DNA from 2 places in the Brevibacillus sp. NSP2.1 genome. Region 2 is predicted to be linked to the other one. Evidence: predicted binding sites of a transcription regulator. Region 2 holds the regulator's gene; the other holds the start of a gene.

Region 1 (8,957 bases), 1.0 Mb from region 2:
CTTCCTGACGTTTCGCCGTCTGCGGCGCTTGCCCCGTTTTCTGGACGGAGCCGTCGTTGGCTGCGCTACACGCACCCCAAAGGCGCGCATCGCCCTGTGGATCGGAAACGTGATCGACAGTCTGCCATCGGCGGAGCCTGCGAAGTTGACCGCGGCCGCGTAATTGTTTGCCGTCAGCCAGACCGAACCGGAGTCTCCCGGCAACGAAATCGGCGCCGCGCTTCTGATGACCGTCTGGTTGCGGAAGCGGATCGTTCCCAGACCGCCGTAGTCGCCGTAATCGACGTTGATGTCCGTGTGGGTGGATTCCACGATGCCACTGACAAAGCCTGTCGAGCGGCCGACCTTTTTCAAGCGGCTCCCGATAGCGTAAGAGTGGACGTAGCCCGGAACGGTGCCGATTTTCGCATAGCGCGGAGCGAGCAGGTCGTTCGAAGTGGGAATGCTCAGTGCCGCATCCATCTCATTCACTGCATTTTTCCGCAGCCGGACGAAGCGGTACAGTTGTCCAATCCGATCGCGCCCGGAACGCCCGCCATCCGCCCCTCCCGGCTGGATCGTCTCGGAATAGCCGCCCGAGTTGTTCCGGTTCAAAACGTGGTTGTTGCTCAGCAAAAAACGCTGGGCGCGGCGGATCGCTCCTGTCACGATCAAGCCCGCAGTCCCCGAAGCCCCGGGATATCCGACGCTTGCGCCCGCTATCACCGGACGGATTCTCCGGCGATAGTTGGCAGTCGAGCGCAGCTTTTGATGGCTAGTGCATCTGCCGGAGGTAACCGTCCGCACGGGAACCGCGATGTGCGACGTAATTCTCGGACTTTTCCCGCCCTTTTTCCGTTTGACGGCGACACAGCTCGGGCAGCCTTTTTTCACCGCCGCGCTCGCGTCCAGCGTGTACAGTACGACGCAAGCTCCTTTTTTGCTGTTCTTGCCGTTTACATATCCGACGCCGATCCCCATGACACCAGGCATCCGCTTCCACCTCTTCACCAGGTGATTCTTGGCTCTCAACGCTTCTCGAAAGGTAGCCATACACTCATCTGTCCTTCCCAAGTGATTTCGTACATAGCCATCCTATGTCCGACTTGGCCAAGACCGTTGGACGCTTGCCAACCTCGCGAGAGCCTTTTTTATGAGCTGGCTAGTGGATGCGTTGCTGCCTTGCTGCTGCCTTGCTGCTGCCTTGCTGCTGCCTTGCTATCCTGCTTTCCCCGCCTCCCATTTCCACAAAACCTCACTTCCCCGACAAACATGTCCCATGCGACCTGCCCCTTCTCGTTCGGTTGCAATTTTTCGGATGCCATCGTCACTTTGTAGAAGCGAAAAAACCGCCATCCTCTGCACGCAAGCGAGAGAATGGCGGTTCATGTATGAGTGAAGCTTTGGTTAAGCCGATCAGGACGCTTCCGAGATCGTGCTTGGCACGGCAGCCTGGTTGACTTTTTTATTCGTATGCACCAGCAAAATGTTCAACACAACCGCTGTCAGCGAGCCTGTCACGATACCGTTTTGCAGCATCATTTTCACCATGGTCGGCAGTTGGTCAAACATGCTCGGCACAGCGGCGGAGCCGAGGCCGACCGCGATACTGCAAGCGGCGATCAGCAGATTTTCATTTTGGCGAAGATCTACGTGCGACAAAATGTTGATTCCGGATGCGACTACCATCCCGAACATCGCGATCATCGCGCCGCCCAATACGGCATTGGGGACGACCGTCGTCAGCGCAGCCAGCTTTGGCAAAAGCCCCAGCACAACCAGCAATCCGCCAGCCCCGATCATGACGTCGCGGGTTTTGATCCCTGTCAAGGAAACGAGCCCTACGTTTTGCGAGAAGGCAGTGTATGGGAACGCGTTGAAAATGCCGCCCAGAACAATCGCGATTCCTTCGCCGCGCAAGCCTTTGACGACGTCCTTGTCCGTTACTTTCGTCTCGGTTACTTTTCCGAGCGCAAAATAAACGCCAGTCGACTCTGCCATACTAATGATGTTGACCAAGATCATCGTCACAATCGCCACAATCGAAAATTGCGGCGCGCCGAAGTAAAACGGCTCGACTACGCTGAACCAGGACGCTTCCGCCACGCTGGCGAAGCTGACCATGCCCATCATGTACGCGACGACTGTCCCGACGACAAGGCCGAGCAAGACGGAAATCGCGCGAATAAATCCGGTAAAGAAGCGATTAATAAACAAAATAATAGCCAATGTTCCGAGCGCGAGCAGCAGGTTGCGCGGAGAGCCGAAGTCCGGCATGCCTTGTCCACCGGCGGCGTTGTTCATCGCCACAGGAATGAGCGACAGACCGATAATGGTCACGACAGAGCCTTGCACCACGGTCGGGAAAAACCGCAGCAGCTTGCCAAATAACGGAGCAGCCAAGACGACGAACAGACCGGAGACGATTATCGCTCCGTAAGCCGTGGCCAGATTGCTCGTGGAGGCAATCGCGATAATCGGACCTACGGCAGTAAACGTACAGCCAAGCACAACCGGGAGACGAATCCCTGTGTAGCGCGTCCCGATGACTTGCAGCAACGTAGCGATCCCGCACGTGAACAAATCGGCGGCGATCAAGTAAGCAATCTGCGCAGGAGTCAGGTTCAGGGCCCCGCCAATGATAAGCGGTACGACGACAGCACCCGCATACATCGCAAGTACGTGCTGCAGACCTAAGGTAACTATCTTCTGTTTGGATAGCATGAGGTATTCTACTCTCCTCTAGTAATAGGATTTAGACACGGACAGTTTCCGCTTGAATGAACTGAATGCCCTCTGGAGACATGGACGCGATGCGCGCCAAAGACTCAATGCGGACCCCCGCTTGCTCCAGCAATCCACGGCCTTCCTGGAAGCTTTTCTCGATCACGGCTCCGATGCCGACCAGGTGAGCGTTGGCGTCTTTAATAATCTGGGTCAACCCGATCAGCGCAGCCCCGGTCGCGAGAAAATCGTCCACGATCAGCACGCGGTCATCCGGCGACAAATACTGCTTGGACACGCTGATCTGATACGTTTCCTGGCGGGTGAAGGAGTGGACAGGAGCCGAGTACACCTCTTCTGTCAGCGTCACTGCCTTTTTCTTTTTCGCGTACACAAAAGGCACACCCAAAGCGAACGACGTCGCCAGCGCAAAATGAATGCCGCTCGCCTCGATCGTCAAGACTTTCGTAATTTTCTCGTCGGCAAAAAGCTGGGCGAAACGCTCGCCGATCTTCATCGTCAATTGGGGGTCTACCTGATGGTTCAAAAACGCATCCACCTTCAACACGGATGCGGACAGCACCTTGCCGTCTTGTACGATGCGTTCTTGCAATTCTTTCATGTTTTCTTCCTCCTCCATCAACTCTAGCGTGCCAGCAAACGACGCTAGTCCAACCAAATGAGAACACTTCGCTTCGCCGAGTTGTTCGGGCGAACGGCGCTTGTCCTTTTTGTCGATATCCATTTTTCTGGATTCCATCGACGAAAAAAAATAAAGCCCCGAACGGACAGGTCACAGGCAGGCTCAGGTGATAAAACCAACGCCAAGTGAAACTGTCCCTCGGGGCTTTTCTCCCTCAGGTATAACACGCCACAAAAAAAGCGTGTCAGCGTCCTTTCGACCAGACGACCCACTTTCTCCTGTCACATGGAACAGGAAACAGCGATAAGCGCAGTCGATGGAACGCGATTTCACTCGTAGTCAGGTGATTTACGGTCACCCGGTAGAAACTGTTGGGCCTTATTCCCAAAATTATACGAGCACTTCGTATGCGGTTTATCCAGCACGATTGCTGGGTCTTGCCCCAATCTATCACAACTGGCTTGCTGGAATCAAGCGTAAATTTCTGAAAGTCGAGCCGCGCGCTTGCCCTGTCTCCAAACGAAAAGAGCCCCCGGTTGTCCGAGGACTCTTGCGTTTTATCGCTTCGGCTTTTTGCTTCGCGCTTGCATGGTGATTTTTTTCCACTTGTCCTTCTCTGCTGCTGCCAGCCTTGCATCTTCCTTGCGAGCCAGATGGGCCAGTTCGCGCTGAAGCTTCAAATAGCTGTCGAAGCGAGCTTTTTCCAGCGAACCGTCCTCAATCGCCGCCCGAACGGCGCACCCTGGCTCCCGCCCGTGCTGGCAATCGTTGAATCGACACGTTTCCGCCAGTTGCTCGATATCGTCAAATGCTCCGCGGAACCCCTCATCCGCTTCCCATAGCTGCAGCTCGCGCATGCCCGGTGTGTCGATCATGAGAGCGCCGTCCGGAAGCTGGAACAGCTCGCGGTGAGTAGTCGTATGGCGGCCGCGATCGTCTCCCTCGCGCACTTTGTTTACTTTTTGCTGCTCTGCTCCGCTCAGCTTGTTGATTAAGGTAGACTTGCCGACACCAGAGGACCCCATGAGCGCCACTGTCTGGCCACACCCCAGGTACGGGGCAAGCTGTTCCAGCCCTTCTCCCCGCTCTGCGCTGACTACGTGCACAGGCACGCCAATCGCGACGCTTTCTACGTCCGCGATGCGCTGCTCCAGATCGTCGCACAAGTCGGCTTTTGAAAGCACGATCACCGGATTGGCTCCGCTTTCCCAGGCGAGGATGAGATAGCGCTCCATCCTGCGTATATTAAAATCGTTGTTTAAGGCATTCACTAAAAATACGGTATCGACGTTGGCAGCCACGATCTGCTCTTCGACGCTGTCTCCCGCAGCTTTGCGGGAAAACTTGCTCTTGCGCGGCAGCACTGCATGAATCGAGGCTTTCTTTTCCTCGGGACGCGCCGTGATGACGACCCAGTCTCCTACCGCCGGATAATCCTCGCGGCCAGTCGCCTCATAGCGCAACTTGCCCGTGACTTCGCCCAAAAGCTCGCCGTGCTCGCTCAACAGACGATAAATGCGTTTATGTTCCAGCGTGATTCTGCCCACGCTGTAGCCTTGCTCGGCATAAGGGGCGAACAGATTGGCAAAATGCTCATTCCAGCCCAAAGTTTGCAAAACAGATTGATTGGTTGTGTGATTCAAAACGGATTCCCCCTGCAAATGGTTGTATGATTGGCCCTACGCCAAAACCAGTCGCAGTCGAATCCTCATTTTTTTGAACGGTGCTACTGTTCGCTTGAAAGGAGGATTCCTGCGACGGACGTTCCTACACTCTGTACGAATTTGATGTTTGCCATAATACATCTCTCCTTTTTCAAGCCCGCACCATTCATGGTTTGGAATCAACTTTTTCCCAATCATTGTAACACATCAGGAGGCATGGAAAAAGCCTCAGTCTCCACCTCCACCGCCGCCTCCGCCTCCGCTGTCTCCACCGCCACTGTCGTGGCTGCATCCATATCCATCCGAGTCGTGGTGGCGATGATGGTGATGATGGCCGCTGTCCACATAAAAGGCTCCGCCACTGTCTGAGGACGACGAATACGAGCGTCTCCTTCCGCTCTTTGCGACGGCTCTGATCGAAAAGAGAGTCACTGCGATTACGAGAAAAACGACGATGAGAATAACGTACTCCATCAGCGTCCACGCCCTCTCCGCCCCTAAGGGGAATACTGTGTTCACTTTCATTATACCACAAGCTGGCTAACACTTTTGGAACAGGATGGGTGAAAAGGATAGCGTTGGTGGGGAGGGGAGCTGACTGCCTCGGGGTCGGGGTGTCAGAGGGGCAGGTTTTCTGGCTGTCTGGCTGTTCGGTTGCACGGCTTTCCGGCTTTCCGGCTTCACGGCTTTCCAACTGTCCGGCTGCACGACTTTCCGACTGTCCAACTGCACGGCTTTCCGACTCCCCGGCCGTTATGGCTTCCGCTTCCGGCCGCCCGACTTTCCGACTTCCTGACTGTCCAGCCATCTAACCATTTGGCTGACTTCCCTGCCCTTCCTGACCCTCGCGACCTCCCGTGACCTGCCACCTCACCCCACAAACTGCCCGGCAACTGGCGCGAGCGCCAAAATGCCGGCAATCGCGAACACCCGACAAGCCTTTCTCGTATAGCAATACGCCTTGAGCTGCCCCTTATCCTCATCCAGCAAAAGAATCCGGATGATTCGCCTGCTCGTCTGGCCCCGCTTGTTCAAATAAATGATCTCAACCGCTTGCTGTCTGTCTCTGTACTTTTTCAAATCCGCCAACACCAAAGCTGTCACCGCCTCATGAAAAGACATGATTGATTGGACGCGCAGCCGTCGCCCCATGCCTAGCTGCTGTTGAAAACATCCTAACACAAGAGAACGCATGTTCGCAAATTGGTTTTTTTCCCTGCTTGCTACCGGGATCGTTATGGCTGCGTCCTCTTCGGCTCGCGACAATTGGATGAGCCTCTTTTCAAAAGAGACGGTGCGGTATTGCACAAAAAAGCCCGGCCACCTTTAGTGGCCAGGCTGCTATTTCACTTTTTCCTTCGAATTTAGAATCAACTTTTTTAACAACGCATCGCTTTCTTTACGTTCAGCCTCGGTTACAGACGGTATGGCAAGGATACCTTTTGCGACATCTTCAAGCTTCTCCATTCGAAGATCGATTAAAAACTTGTTTCCCATATTGCCATCCTCCTATCCAAAGCCTGAACCAATTCAAAAGCTGACGGCGGCGGTATTACAATTCTGTGACCGATACTCTGTGCACGTAAAGATTGAACTTGAGACTCCCACGGCTAAAGCCGCAAGCCTTCCACCTTGCGGTGTACGGGTGGGATTCTTGAATGACTAAACGTTCGCAGTCCATTTCTGTTTTGAACAGCCTTCAAGATGAGGACATCTCATTGCCCCTCCTAAGACAGTGCATATAGCATCTTAGGCTGATTGACTGTTACCATCAATCACAGGTGCATATCGAATGTTCATAGCACCGACTAAATCACGATGTTTTTCGAATCCACATTTGCATTTATACTTACGGTCTTGTGCCTTATTCTTCTCAGAGCATTTAGGGCATGTCTGACTTGTGTATGCAGGATTCACATGCTCAACTCTAATACCAACTAAATTCGCTTTATATTCAATGAACTGACACAGGCGATAAAATGACCAAGTATGCAGATTCTTTTCGTTTTTACGGCTTGTTCTTGCCATCTTTTGATAGGGGTGAATGGCCGGAAGCGGCGAAAATCGCTTTCACCAGCGCCATGTGGTTTTGGCATAGAAAGCCGACCTTTTTGCCGCGGACAAGTCCGTATTTCTCTCTGCATGCGGATGTGTCGTTGTCTTTATACAAGCTGCTTCCGGTCGGGCTTGCCCAGGTCGGTGTAGGCGATGCTGTCAACGAACACAATCTCTTTTGGCAACTGATACCTGGCGACTCGCGGGCGCAGCCAGTCCAGCACAGCTTCCTCGGTCAGCCCGGCATAGCTCGCAGGCTGCACGAACGCTTTCAGCCTTTGCCCAAACGCTTCGTCGGGAATGCCCACCACAGCCGCGTCCTCTACGCCCGGATGCTCGGCCAAAATGCGCTCCAGCTCGATCGGATACACATTTTCTCCGCCGGATACGACCATGTCGTCTGTCCTTCCGCATAAAAAATAATACCCGCGCTCATCCCGATAGCCCAGATCCCCTGTCTCGACCCATCCGGTCCGGGTGGAAAAAAGCGCTCCCCGCCTTCGCACGCAAAGCTGCCCGATCTCGCCTGCCGCGAGCTTTTGCCTGTCCCTTCCCCGGACGTGCAAGCCGACACCGCCGATTTTTTTGCCGATGGTGTGCGGTGCGGACGCCAGGTCTTGCGGAGTTGCGACGGCACAAAGGCCCGCTTCGGAAGTTCCGTACAGGTTGAACAAGACCGCTCCCAATTGGCCGGACACTTCGGCGGCAAGTGCGGGCGTTAGCGGCGCGCCGCCAGAAGCGATGCAAGCGAGAGACTGCAAGGCGCTCGCGTTGTGCCGCAGCATTTTTCTCAGCATGAGCGGAACGACCGTCACGGCGTCGACCTTGTGCTTTTCGATCAGCGCACAGGCGTTGGCGGCGTCGAAGCCGGGCGTTATCACGACTTTTTTGCCCAGCGCAAGGAACAAGAGCAAGATCGCCAGCCCGTATCCGTGGCAGATGGGCGTAGCCACATAGGCAGTATGGCAGCCCAGCAGCCGAAGCCGCGTCAGCAGCGCCAAGCGTTGTTCTAGATCTGCTTGCAGAAAAATCTTTGTTCTGTACCGAGGGCAGAACACAAAATGGTAGTTTAATAATGAAAGGGTTGTGCTTGTTCTTCTGTATTCGTTCATACACCTATTGTATCAGTTTTCTTTATATACTACAACATATGAACAACAAAAAAGAGTGGAATTTTCAAATACTTGAAGTACCACAAACCTTCGATTTATTCGTGGTACTCCGTATTTGACCTCACTCTCATCCCGCCCCTAAAGGGGGTGCTATCGCACCGTAGCGGGCTTTCTCGTTCGGAAAATCTGTAATGTTCAATGAGATTCGTCTTTGCAAAAAATGCTACCCAGCCACCGAATCCTAAATCAAAACTTTTTTTGCACGCAATGGCAAAAAGATGAGGGCCAACACCAACAAACTCTTTTTTTGCGCTACCTATGTTCCATAGGGCGCTTTCTGCCACATATACATCTACCCACAGTTCGTTTGGCTCCAAGGATATTAAACCTTGAACCGTAAGCTTATATACATCGCGCGAACTACTCTGAAACTCTTTGCGCCAGTTAACGCCTGCGCAGCACCCGCCCGAACACCGCCAGGATTGGCAGCAGTAGCAGCGCCGCCGTCAGCAAGGATGCGCGGATCGACAGGCGGTTTCCGATCCAGCCGACTGCTGGTCCTCCTGCCGTCTGTCCAAACGCGTTGGACTGGCTCATCATCGACAGGACGGTCGCCCGCACGCTGCTTTCGATGTTCAGGTTCAGCCACGTGTCGTACAGCGGGTTGATAAGTGACTCGATGGCTCCGATCAGCAGCAAGGTGGCCAGCGCCCAGCCAAAATCAGGAGCCATGGCGAAGGAGATCAACGCCGCAATTTTCAGCGCGGTCAAAACGAACAT
Region 2 (8,957 bases):
CATTACCTCGCAGGTATTTTGCAGCACGCTCGCGGCTTCACAGCGATCACCAATCCGCTCGTGAACTCGTACAAACGTCTGGTACCTGGCTATGAAGCACCTTGCTACGTGGCATGGTCGGCGAAAAACCGCTCTCCATTGATCCGTATCCCAGCCTCCCGCGGCATGGGAACCCGTATCGAAGTGCGCAGCCCAGACCCGGCAACAAACCCGTACCTCGCTTTGGCTGTCATGCTGAAAGCCGGCCTGGACGGCATCAAAAACAAAGTGACTGTACCACCAGCGATCGACCGCAACATCTACGTGATGACCGAAGAAGAGCGCGAAGCAAACGGCATCGTCAACCTGCCAGCTACGCTCAAGGAAGCGATCGAGTGCCTGAAAGCCGATCCAGTAATCTGCGAAGCCCTGGGCGAGCACGCGCTGGTACACTTCATCGAAGCAAAAGAAATCGAGTGGGATATGTTCCGCACACGCGTCCACGACTGGGAGCGCGAGCAGTACATGAGCACTTACTAAAATGGAAAAATCCCCTTGCGCCTGCTGGTGCGAGGGGTTTTTGCTCTTGTGGGCAGCTTTCGAAATTCACGTCGATGTATTGCTTTTGCCCACAATTCGCCCACAAATTTTCTAGTTGTAGATTGTTAATATGTGTTTTTCAAATTTGTCCATCCTATCTGTTTTAATTTTTTGGAAATGTGGACGAACATATCCGGCAGGTTGGGATATCACACCAGCACCTGCAAACGGACCAGGCGAGACTGGGAAAGTATGCTCCACTAATCGTGGAGCTTTTTTTATTTGCATGTTATTCGTTTCATTTCCGCCTCCATTTCATTGCGTAAGAATGCTTTCGCTTCTTCGTTTCCGGTAAGCTCCAGCAAAATCGGGTTCTCTTCGCTGCTTGCAATGACCGTAAACGTTAAAAACGGGCAGCATTTTCGCTCCAGCCGCACCCATTCCTGCACAAGCCGTAACGTATCTTGATCCCCCGGAAATTGATACTGAACCCCTTTTTCAAGCTCCGCAATGCTAATCCTTCTCGAATCAAGCTCTTCCCAAATGCTTTTGTACTCCACTCGCTCCGCTTCCGTAAAGACTGTGTGGCAACAAGCGATAGGCATTTTTGGGCTCATTTTGTCTTCCCCTTTCACGTTTCAGCAAGAATGCCTGATTTTCTACAAGCTGAACGCCCAGAGCTACCGCACCACTGACTGGAAAAGCACAAGCACAGAGCGTATGCAACTAGCAACTGATTTCATTTACAGCACCTTCCGCAAAGAGATATAATCGAATCGTAAAACTTAAAGTTAACTTTAAGTCAAGGGGGGAGTTGTTATGTCTGGACTTAGCATTGGGCAACTTGCGGCAAGGGCAGGGGTAAACGCATCGACGCTGCGTTACTATGAATCCGTTGGCTTGCTTCCTGCTCCGGAACGTCAAAATGGGCAACGCCGGTATGATGAACAACTACTCGAACGTATCAGTTTTATCAAGATCGCGCAGCAAACAGGCTTTAGCATCCAGGAAATCGCGATTTTGCTAGAAGGTTTTGAAACCAGTGGACCACTGTCTGAGCGCTGGGAACAAATGGCGAAGCAGAAACGCTCCCAACTTGAGGAAAGAAAAAAACAGCTTGATTGGATGATACAAATATTAGACAGCGGGCTAAGCTGCAAATGCCTTACGTGGTCGGAATGCCTGAAAAAAATAGAAACTACGGGTTCGCGATAGGAAAGGGCTGGGCGAGAAATGATTTCAAGAGAACAATTAGAAAAGAATCAAGTGTGGCTTTATGCGTTCGTGCTCGTGATTGCTGCTGGATTCGGGTTGTTATGGCCAGAATCAGGCGAGAGCCTTGATCGTACGATTTCGTTCGTGCTTGCCATCTTGATGTATGGAATGTTTGCCCAAATCCCTTTTTTTCGTTTAAAAGAGGCACTCTCGAATCGAAAGTTTATGTATGCGCTCCTTCTCGTCAACTACATAGCCGTACCAGTCCTTGTCTGGGGGTTAACGCGGTTTCTTCCGGCCGATCCAGCAATCTTGTTAGGGGTATTTCTTGTTTTGCTTACCCCCTGCATTGACTATGTGATTGTCTTCACCCATCTTGGGCGTGGGAACGAGAAACTCGTGTTGGTTTCAACCCCGATCCTTTTTGTCACCCAAATGCTTTTTTTGCCCGTTTATCTATGGCTTTTTATGGGCGAGAAAGCAGCAGAAATCGTGAGTGTCGGGCCATTTCTCGAAGCGTTTTTCGGGCTTATTGTCGTCCCGCTGATTCTTGCTCTACTTACGCAATGGTGGTCAACAAGACAACCACGGGGAGAACGGTTTCTTGATGCGACAGCATGGCTGCCTGTGCCTTTTATGGCGCTAACGCTTTTTGTTGTCGTTGCCTCGCAAATTGCCAAACTGTATAGCTCTTTTGATTCGATCATCCAAGTGATTCCTGTCTATGCAGCATATATGGCGATTACACCGATTATTGCGCGGATTGTTTCCCATCTATTCCGTTTGGATACCGGAGCAGGGCGAGCTTTGATTTTTAGTGCAGGCACGCGTAACTCTCTGGTCGTTCTTCCGTTTGCACTGGCGCTGCCGGAACCGCTAAACGGAGTGGCGTCGGCAGTGATCGTGACGCAAACCATTGTAGAGCTGATTGGGGAGCTAGTATATATTCGGCTGGTTCCAAAGGTGCTTTTGCGAGGGGCGGAGGGAATTGCGGAGAAACAAAAGTGATTCGTTTACATAAATGAGTTAGTAGAACATTTTTTATTGGGGTTTTAACGAGGCTGATCCGCTCCTGCAACCAAGAGTGGGAGTGGATCAGAAGGAACTGGCGATTTCCTGCTTTCCGGACTAGCTAAAAAGAGAGAAAGCAGAAGCTACCATGAAAACAGCACTCAAGCTGCTTATAATGAAAATAGTCCCTCTTGTTCTTTTTGACCAGAACGGATTGAGCCAGGAGGGAATCCGAGCATTGTTGGCGAGGAACTATTTCTGGCGCTTTTTCACGAACAGCACAGCGCTGCAGCGACGACGCCTGCGAGGTAAATAATTGCGTACGATATGGCGCGCAAATAAGACAACTCTGAAGGAGTTCCGTTATAAATGGCGGTAGTAGCCGAGACGAGGATGATGCCGATGACGTAAACGGCCAGCCCGATCAAAATGCTTTTTCCCATGTCAATCTCTCCTTTGTGGCCTAGCTAGTGAGAGCATAACATGAATAAGGATTCTTTTCTATTTTTTGTAAAGGGTACAAAATCAAAAAGATAACATTGTTTCTTATAGGAAAGGAACCTTTATGAACCCGCAACTAAAACAACTCCTGCTCCACTTCGACGACGCAGCCGAATGGTATGCCCCGAAAGACTTCGATTACCGAAAAGAAATGCAGCAAGTAAAAATGGTAAAAGCCCGCTTGGAAGCTGAAACAGACAACCGTTTCGAACTGGACGACTGCGTACAGGACGCCTCGTTTTTCGCAGAGATGTACATCCTGGAAAAAAGCCAACACGATGCGAAAGCGAGCGGGGGAAGCTATGCGATGTGCTACGAGCTGGCGATCCGCTTTTCGGCCTTTGGACGGTTCGTGACGATCCATGGCGCTTTTGACGAGACGGGAAAGCAACCAGACCTGAACCGCATCATCGCCACGCTGCAGGAGAACGGCTACCGCTACATCCCCGCAGACGAGCTGAACACCTTGTACGATGGGAAAAATCAAGCGATGATCGGCGAATACACCTGGTGGAACCGATTTTTCGACTACTTGTAACAGCCGCATCCTTCTTTTGCCCGCCGCTTTGGACGAACCATTTTTGTCTAGCGGGGCTTAACCTATCCGATCCACGTACATTCAGTTCGCCCGGCATGCCGAAACAATCGTTATCTCGCTTCCGACCGGCCTATCTGGCTGTACCATGCTCAAGCCAATGGAAGCTGAGAGGGCAGTTCCCCCGCCTAAACAGCGAGTGGCGGAACAGTTTGGATGTACTCGCCACGCTGGCAAAATAAGAGAAACGCTAGCAACTCCCGTGAAAAAGATTAACCTCACCTAACTTTGGTCAGGAGACAGCAAATAGAGAAGCAAAGTATAGTAAAGGTACCCGAAAGGAAAATCCTCCCTTTCCGTTGATGGACGCCATTGTCGATGAAAATCGCCCTCCTGATGGCGTGGCCTTTGTGGAAGCTCTATTTCTCCGCGCAGTTTTCGCAAAGATAGCGGGCTTCATCAAAGATTCGGTCAAAAGAACGAATGCATCCTCTCGCCCGTTTGCCGTCAACTGCCCCTTGAGTTGCTTGAGGGGTATTTTTTATGAAAACGGCTCCTTGTTCGCTAAGCTTGAACAAGGAGCCGCCACTGTTTTTCGCGCATGATCGTGTTTCTGCTCATTTGACCATCGTAGCCAGAAAATCATGCAGTTTTTCCAGCGAACGAATATTTTGATTGCAAGTGACGCTGTCTTGACACAAGTAGTTTCCTTTTTTCAAATACGTGCCGTCGCCCGCCCCCCGCGCTTCCAGGACGAACATGCCGATGTCGGTAATTTTGTTGCAGATCGCACAAATCCCTTTTTTGGGCAGGGGAGTAAAAACGCCGTGAATGCCGATCAGCTTGTCAGGGTAGTAGGCGATAATGTACTTTTTGTCTGCCCCGCTGTCGAACCAGCTTACATACGACGTTTCGGCATACGGGATTTCCGCTGTCGCAGGCGGCTTGAGCTTCTTGACCTTCGGGAACATTTTTTTGATCGCTTGCTCGGTCAAAGCGGGAAAAGGGATGATATACGGCGAGAGCCGCAGCAAAAACTGTTTGGCTTCGTTCTTTTCCTTGATGGCTGCGAGTGGCGCAAGCAGTTGTTTTTGTTCCTCTGTCATGCCGGGGAAGAGCTGGAACACGGATTCCTGGGCGATTTCTTTGCGGGCCCGGATGACGTTAGGGTCTGTGCTGCTTGTGTATGCGTTCAACAAGGTTTGCACCTGTGCTTTGATGAAGTGATAGTGGTGGGGTGAAATAAATGGTTGCATCTTTCTGGTTCCTCCTTGCAGCGTACTCCGTCGGGCGTGAGGAGTCGTGATGGTGTTTGTACCTTCTACTGTAAAAGGAGCGGAGTGCGCTGCAAAGGGAAAGAACGATTGTAAAAAGAACTCGGCATAGGAAAAGCACTGACCGTCTCGTGGACGCGCCAGTGCTTTTGTCTATTTGGCATACACAATCTTTTTGATCGTTTCCGTCGAGAGAAAGTACTGCTCGGCCAGCTCCTGGATGGAGGCGCCTTCGCGAAAAGCGTTGCGGATCGCGCTGTTGCGTTCATCCAACTGTTTTCTGCCGCCGGTCCGGGTCCCCCATTTGTGATGGGCCGTCTTCGGTTTCGGAATGTAGATGATTTCTCCCTGCACGTACTTTTGGATTTCTGCGATCAAGGTTTCTGGCAGCATGCTGGCTGCATTCACATATTTCATTTCCGCTCGCTCCTTATTTTTAAAGTGAAAAATAAGGGGCAAAGCCAGGAAATAAGAAATGAGATACGTTAGAGAAGGCGATGAATTGTCTAAACGACTGTCCACCTCATGCAAAGTATCGCCTTATTCCCAGGCTTTGCATGAGACGCTGCAGTATCTGGCAAACCAATTCCATTCACCAACCACACACCCCCTCGTTCGCGTTTTCTCCCTGCGCGCCGCCAAGTGCCCGCGCAGTAGTTCCCATTATAAATCATCTGTCCGCCATTTGCACCGCGGCTCTGGCGATTTTTTCGCCACGCGCGCGCCGTCCGCCTATGCGACAAAGGAGCGGGGGACTCTTTACCTGGTCACAAGAGTGCGGAGCTGTTCTTCCGTCCACTTTTCCACATCCAGCAGCGCCTGGTATGGATCGTCTCCCGGAATGTTAAAATAGGAGGCAAAAGCAGGTTCGGTTTTCAGGCCGTCTTGCTTGAGCTGGCGGATGGCGCGGAGGGCGTCAGCGCCACCGAGCAGCAGCAAACGGTGCTCGACGACCATGTGCCGATACGCATTTTGCTGTTCGACCGGGCGCGGTTGGGCAAACAGCTCAAACCAGAAGCCGCAGGCAAAAAACGCAATCAGGCAGGTGGGCACGCCTTGCACGAGCAGACGAGCTTCCTCGTAGCCTTCATACGCCGCATACGAAGCGCGGACGACGTCGGCAAACTGCTCGAGGTCGTGGCACTCGCAAATAATGTCCAGATCGCTGTCCGCAATGTCGATGTCCAGAGGGATCGTACCTGCGAGCACGGGATCGAACGCTTGCAGCCGCTGCATGACCGCGGATTGGGCGATGGCCTGGCCCGCAGCTTTTTGTTTCGGTGTCCCGTTGTGCAAATAAGATAGGTCGCGCCAGTTTCGCGTCATAGTAACCCTCCGCTTTCGTTAAAATAGGCAGGTACTCCTCGCAGACGGCCTCACGGATTCGCAAAAGAAGAGTGCAACTTCAATCGGCTTTTTCTCGTATTACCTATGTGAGAGGAGTGCATAGAGAATGGATATTGTTCTTTGGATTATCGTGTTGGTGCTTTTCGCGCTAAGTATCGCCGGTATATTTTTGCCAGTACTACCCGATACGATTTTACTGTGGGCAGGCTTTTTGCTCTACCACTTTTTCATAGCCGATCCGGGAGCGGGGTTGCCAGCGTCTTTCTGGTGGGGGATGGTGGTGCTCAGTATCTTGCTGTACGGTGCGGATTTGTTGACCAACATGTTTTTCGTGAAAAAGTACGGCGGCTCCAAATGGTCTTCGGTGGCTGCGGCCGTAGGGATTGTTCTCGGAATCTTCGTGTTCCCGCCGTTCGGGATGCTGATTATGCCGTTCGTGCTCGTGGTGCTGGTGGAGTTGCTCGTGCAAAAGCAGCCGATAGAGAAAGCGGTAAAGGCAGGCTTTGGCTCGCTGATCGGCTTTTTGGGAAGCGCAGTTGTCAAAGTCGTGTTGCAGGTGAGCATGATCGTCTGGTTTTTCCTTGCCAGATAAATATAATGATAGAGACGAAAAAGGACAGCGGAGGCTGTCCTTTTTTCATGCGCTGGAACGATTAGTGGATGAGGCGATAGACGCCAATGACTTTTCCGAGAATGGTGACGTTGTCCAAAATGATCGGTTCCATCGTCGCGTTTTCCGGCTGGAGGCGGAAGTGGTTCTTCTCTTTGAAAAAGCGCTTGACGGTCGCTTCGTCTTCTTCTGTCATGGCGACGACGATATCGCCGTTGTTGGCGACGTGCTGCTGGCGCACGATTACGTAGTCGCCGTCCAGGATACCGGCGTCGATCATGCTGTTCCCGGAAATCCGCAGCATGTACACCTTGTCTGAAGTCACGATATTTTCTGGAAGCGGGAAGTACTCTTCGACGTCCTCAATCGCGGTGATCGGCTGCCCGGCGGTTACTTTCCCGATGACGGGAACGCGAACGACAGAGTCCTCGAAGTTGTCCTGGAAGCGGTCTTCCTCAGACAGCAGTTCGATGGCGCGAGGCTTGGTAGGGTCGCGGCGGATCAGCCCTTTCTTTTCCAAGCGCGCCAGATGACCGTGCACAGTAGAGCTGGAGGCAAGTCCGACAGCTTCGCCGATTTCGCGGACGGATGGAGGATAGCCTTTGTCCCGGACTTCCTTGCGAATAAATTCGATTATGGCTTGTTGTCTGCTGGATAATTTTGACATAGAGAGACACCCCTGATTTCTCGAACATGTTTTCCTATATTATACCATGGGAGCTTGCGTTCGACAAACATAAGTTCGATTTTGATGCGAACAGGAATTTTTGACAGGGTAAATGCATTTGATTCGACAGCATCGGCCAAATCTCGAAAAAAGCGCGGGCGGGCGGCCGGAGCCGTAAGTTGCAGCCGTTCCATTGTAATAGAGCCGGGCTAACTCCAAGTCGGCAAACAGTTCCATCGTCGCGGAGCCGGGCTTACGTCGAGCCACAAGCCGCTCCACTGTCGCAGAGTCGAGCTCACGTCAAACCGCCAGCCGCTCCAGTACCGAAGAGCCGAGCTTACGCCAAGCCACAAACCGCACCAACGCGGCACACTTGGACTTCTGTTCAGGTAGCAAGCAACCAGCTAGAAACGAGCTAAATCCACCCCAATAGAGTCGCCCGGCAGCGTCATCCGAAGCAAAAACGGCTGCGCACAGCAGCTCCGCGCGAATTTGCGAGACGGCGGTTTTTGTATTGACATGAACATATGTTCTCATTTATGATAGGGATACGAACTTATAGAACGTATGTTTGTAGGGGGTCATATTATGAATGCCATGTCTATCCATAACCGTTTCGAGAAAAAGCAGCCTCGCCGCGTCCGTTTGGGCATCACGAGAGGACAAGCTATTTTGTTTTTGCTGACGTTCTCTCTCTTTTTTTACTTGCTTACCGAACTGGTGTTTGCCTCTTCTGCGCATAAAGAGACGCTAAAAGGAAAAGAAGTGACCGTTCGCTCCGGCGACAGTCTTTGGACGATTGCTGTGCGCCATCATCATTCGGAAAAGGTGGATGTGCGCGATCTGATTTTCGATATCAAAATGGCGAACAACCTCGACAGCAATCTCATTTATCCGGGGCAGACCTTGTTCATCCCGGAAACGGACTGATTCGAGCACTTGCCCGCCATCCGCTCTCTTGCCAGTTCCGACTGATATGATATAATAAAGCGGCATTACTACAGAGTGGGAGGAACCGGAACGTGGTATCTGACGCAGAAATTAAACGAATCAACGAACTGGTCAAGAAATCTCGCGAGGTTGGCTTGACTGACGAGGAGAAGCAGGAGCAAAAAGCTCTGCGCCAAAAGTACATCGATGCGGTCAAGATGTCGCTTCGAGCGAATCTGGATTCCATCCGCTATGTGGAAGATCTTGAGGAAAATCGTCCAAAACAGTAAACTTACTTGTATTGATACGGCAGACATCCTTGCTTGACGCTCGGGTGTCTTTTTGTTC

What was found. The regulator LexA, encoded in region 2, represses DNA repair genes until DNA is damaged. The targets are predictions, from matches to a motif close to CGAACATATGTTCG.
Region 1: the regulator LexA is predicted to act here: its motif matches at 6,196-6,209, upstream of M655_RS07160 (WYL domain-containing protein).

What each region holds. Positions count from the first base shown of each region.
Region 1 is NZ_CP048274.1:1,455,841-1,464,797, reverse strand. It holds gene M655_RS07185 (chymotrypsin family serine protease) at 1-1,032, opposite strand, end outside; gene M655_RS07190 (protoglobin domain-containing protein) at 1-8, shown strand, start outside; gene M655_RS07180 (nucleobase:cation symporter-2 family protein) at 1,396-2,703, opposite strand; gene M655_RS07175 (xanthine phosphoribosyltransferase) at 2,735-3,325, opposite strand; purine riboswitch at 3,663-3,764, opposite strand; gene rsgA (ribosome small subunit-dependent GTPase A) at 3,904-4,989, opposite strand; gene M655_RS07165 (hypothetical protein) at 5,227-5,379, shown strand; gene M655_RS07160 (WYL domain-containing protein) at 5,881-6,162, opposite strand; gene M655_RS07155 (hypothetical protein) at 6,352-6,507, opposite strand; partial or broken gene M655_RS07150 (zinc ribbon domain-containing protein) at 6,760-7,044, opposite strand; gene M655_RS07145 (class I adenylate-forming enzyme family protein) at 7,173-8,066, opposite strand; gene M655_RS07135 (MFS transporter) at 8,622-8,957, opposite strand, start outside.
Region 2 is NZ_CP048274.1:2,465,299-2,474,255, forward strand. It holds gene glnA (type I glutamate--ammonia ligase) at 1-519, shown strand, start outside; gene M655_RS12400 (hypothetical protein) at 798-1,136, opposite strand; gene M655_RS12405 (MerR family transcriptional regulator) at 1,339-1,734, shown strand; gene M655_RS12410 (arsenic resistance protein) at 1,753-2,742, shown strand; gene M655_RS12415 (hypothetical protein) at 3,015-3,188, opposite strand; gene M655_RS12420 (hypothetical protein) at 3,311-3,784, shown strand; gene M655_RS12425 (FusB/FusC family EF-G-binding protein) at 4,399-5,037, opposite strand; gene M655_RS12430 (CD3324 family protein) at 5,209-5,472, opposite strand; gene M655_RS12435 (DUF4269 domain-containing protein) at 5,815-6,381, opposite strand; gene M655_RS12440 (DUF456 domain-containing protein) at 6,509-6,994, shown strand; gene lexA (transcriptional repressor LexA) at 7,056-7,679, opposite strand; gene yneA (cell division suppressor protein YneA) at 8,268-8,609, shown strand; gene M655_RS12455 (DUF896 domain-containing protein) at 8,702-8,899, shown strand.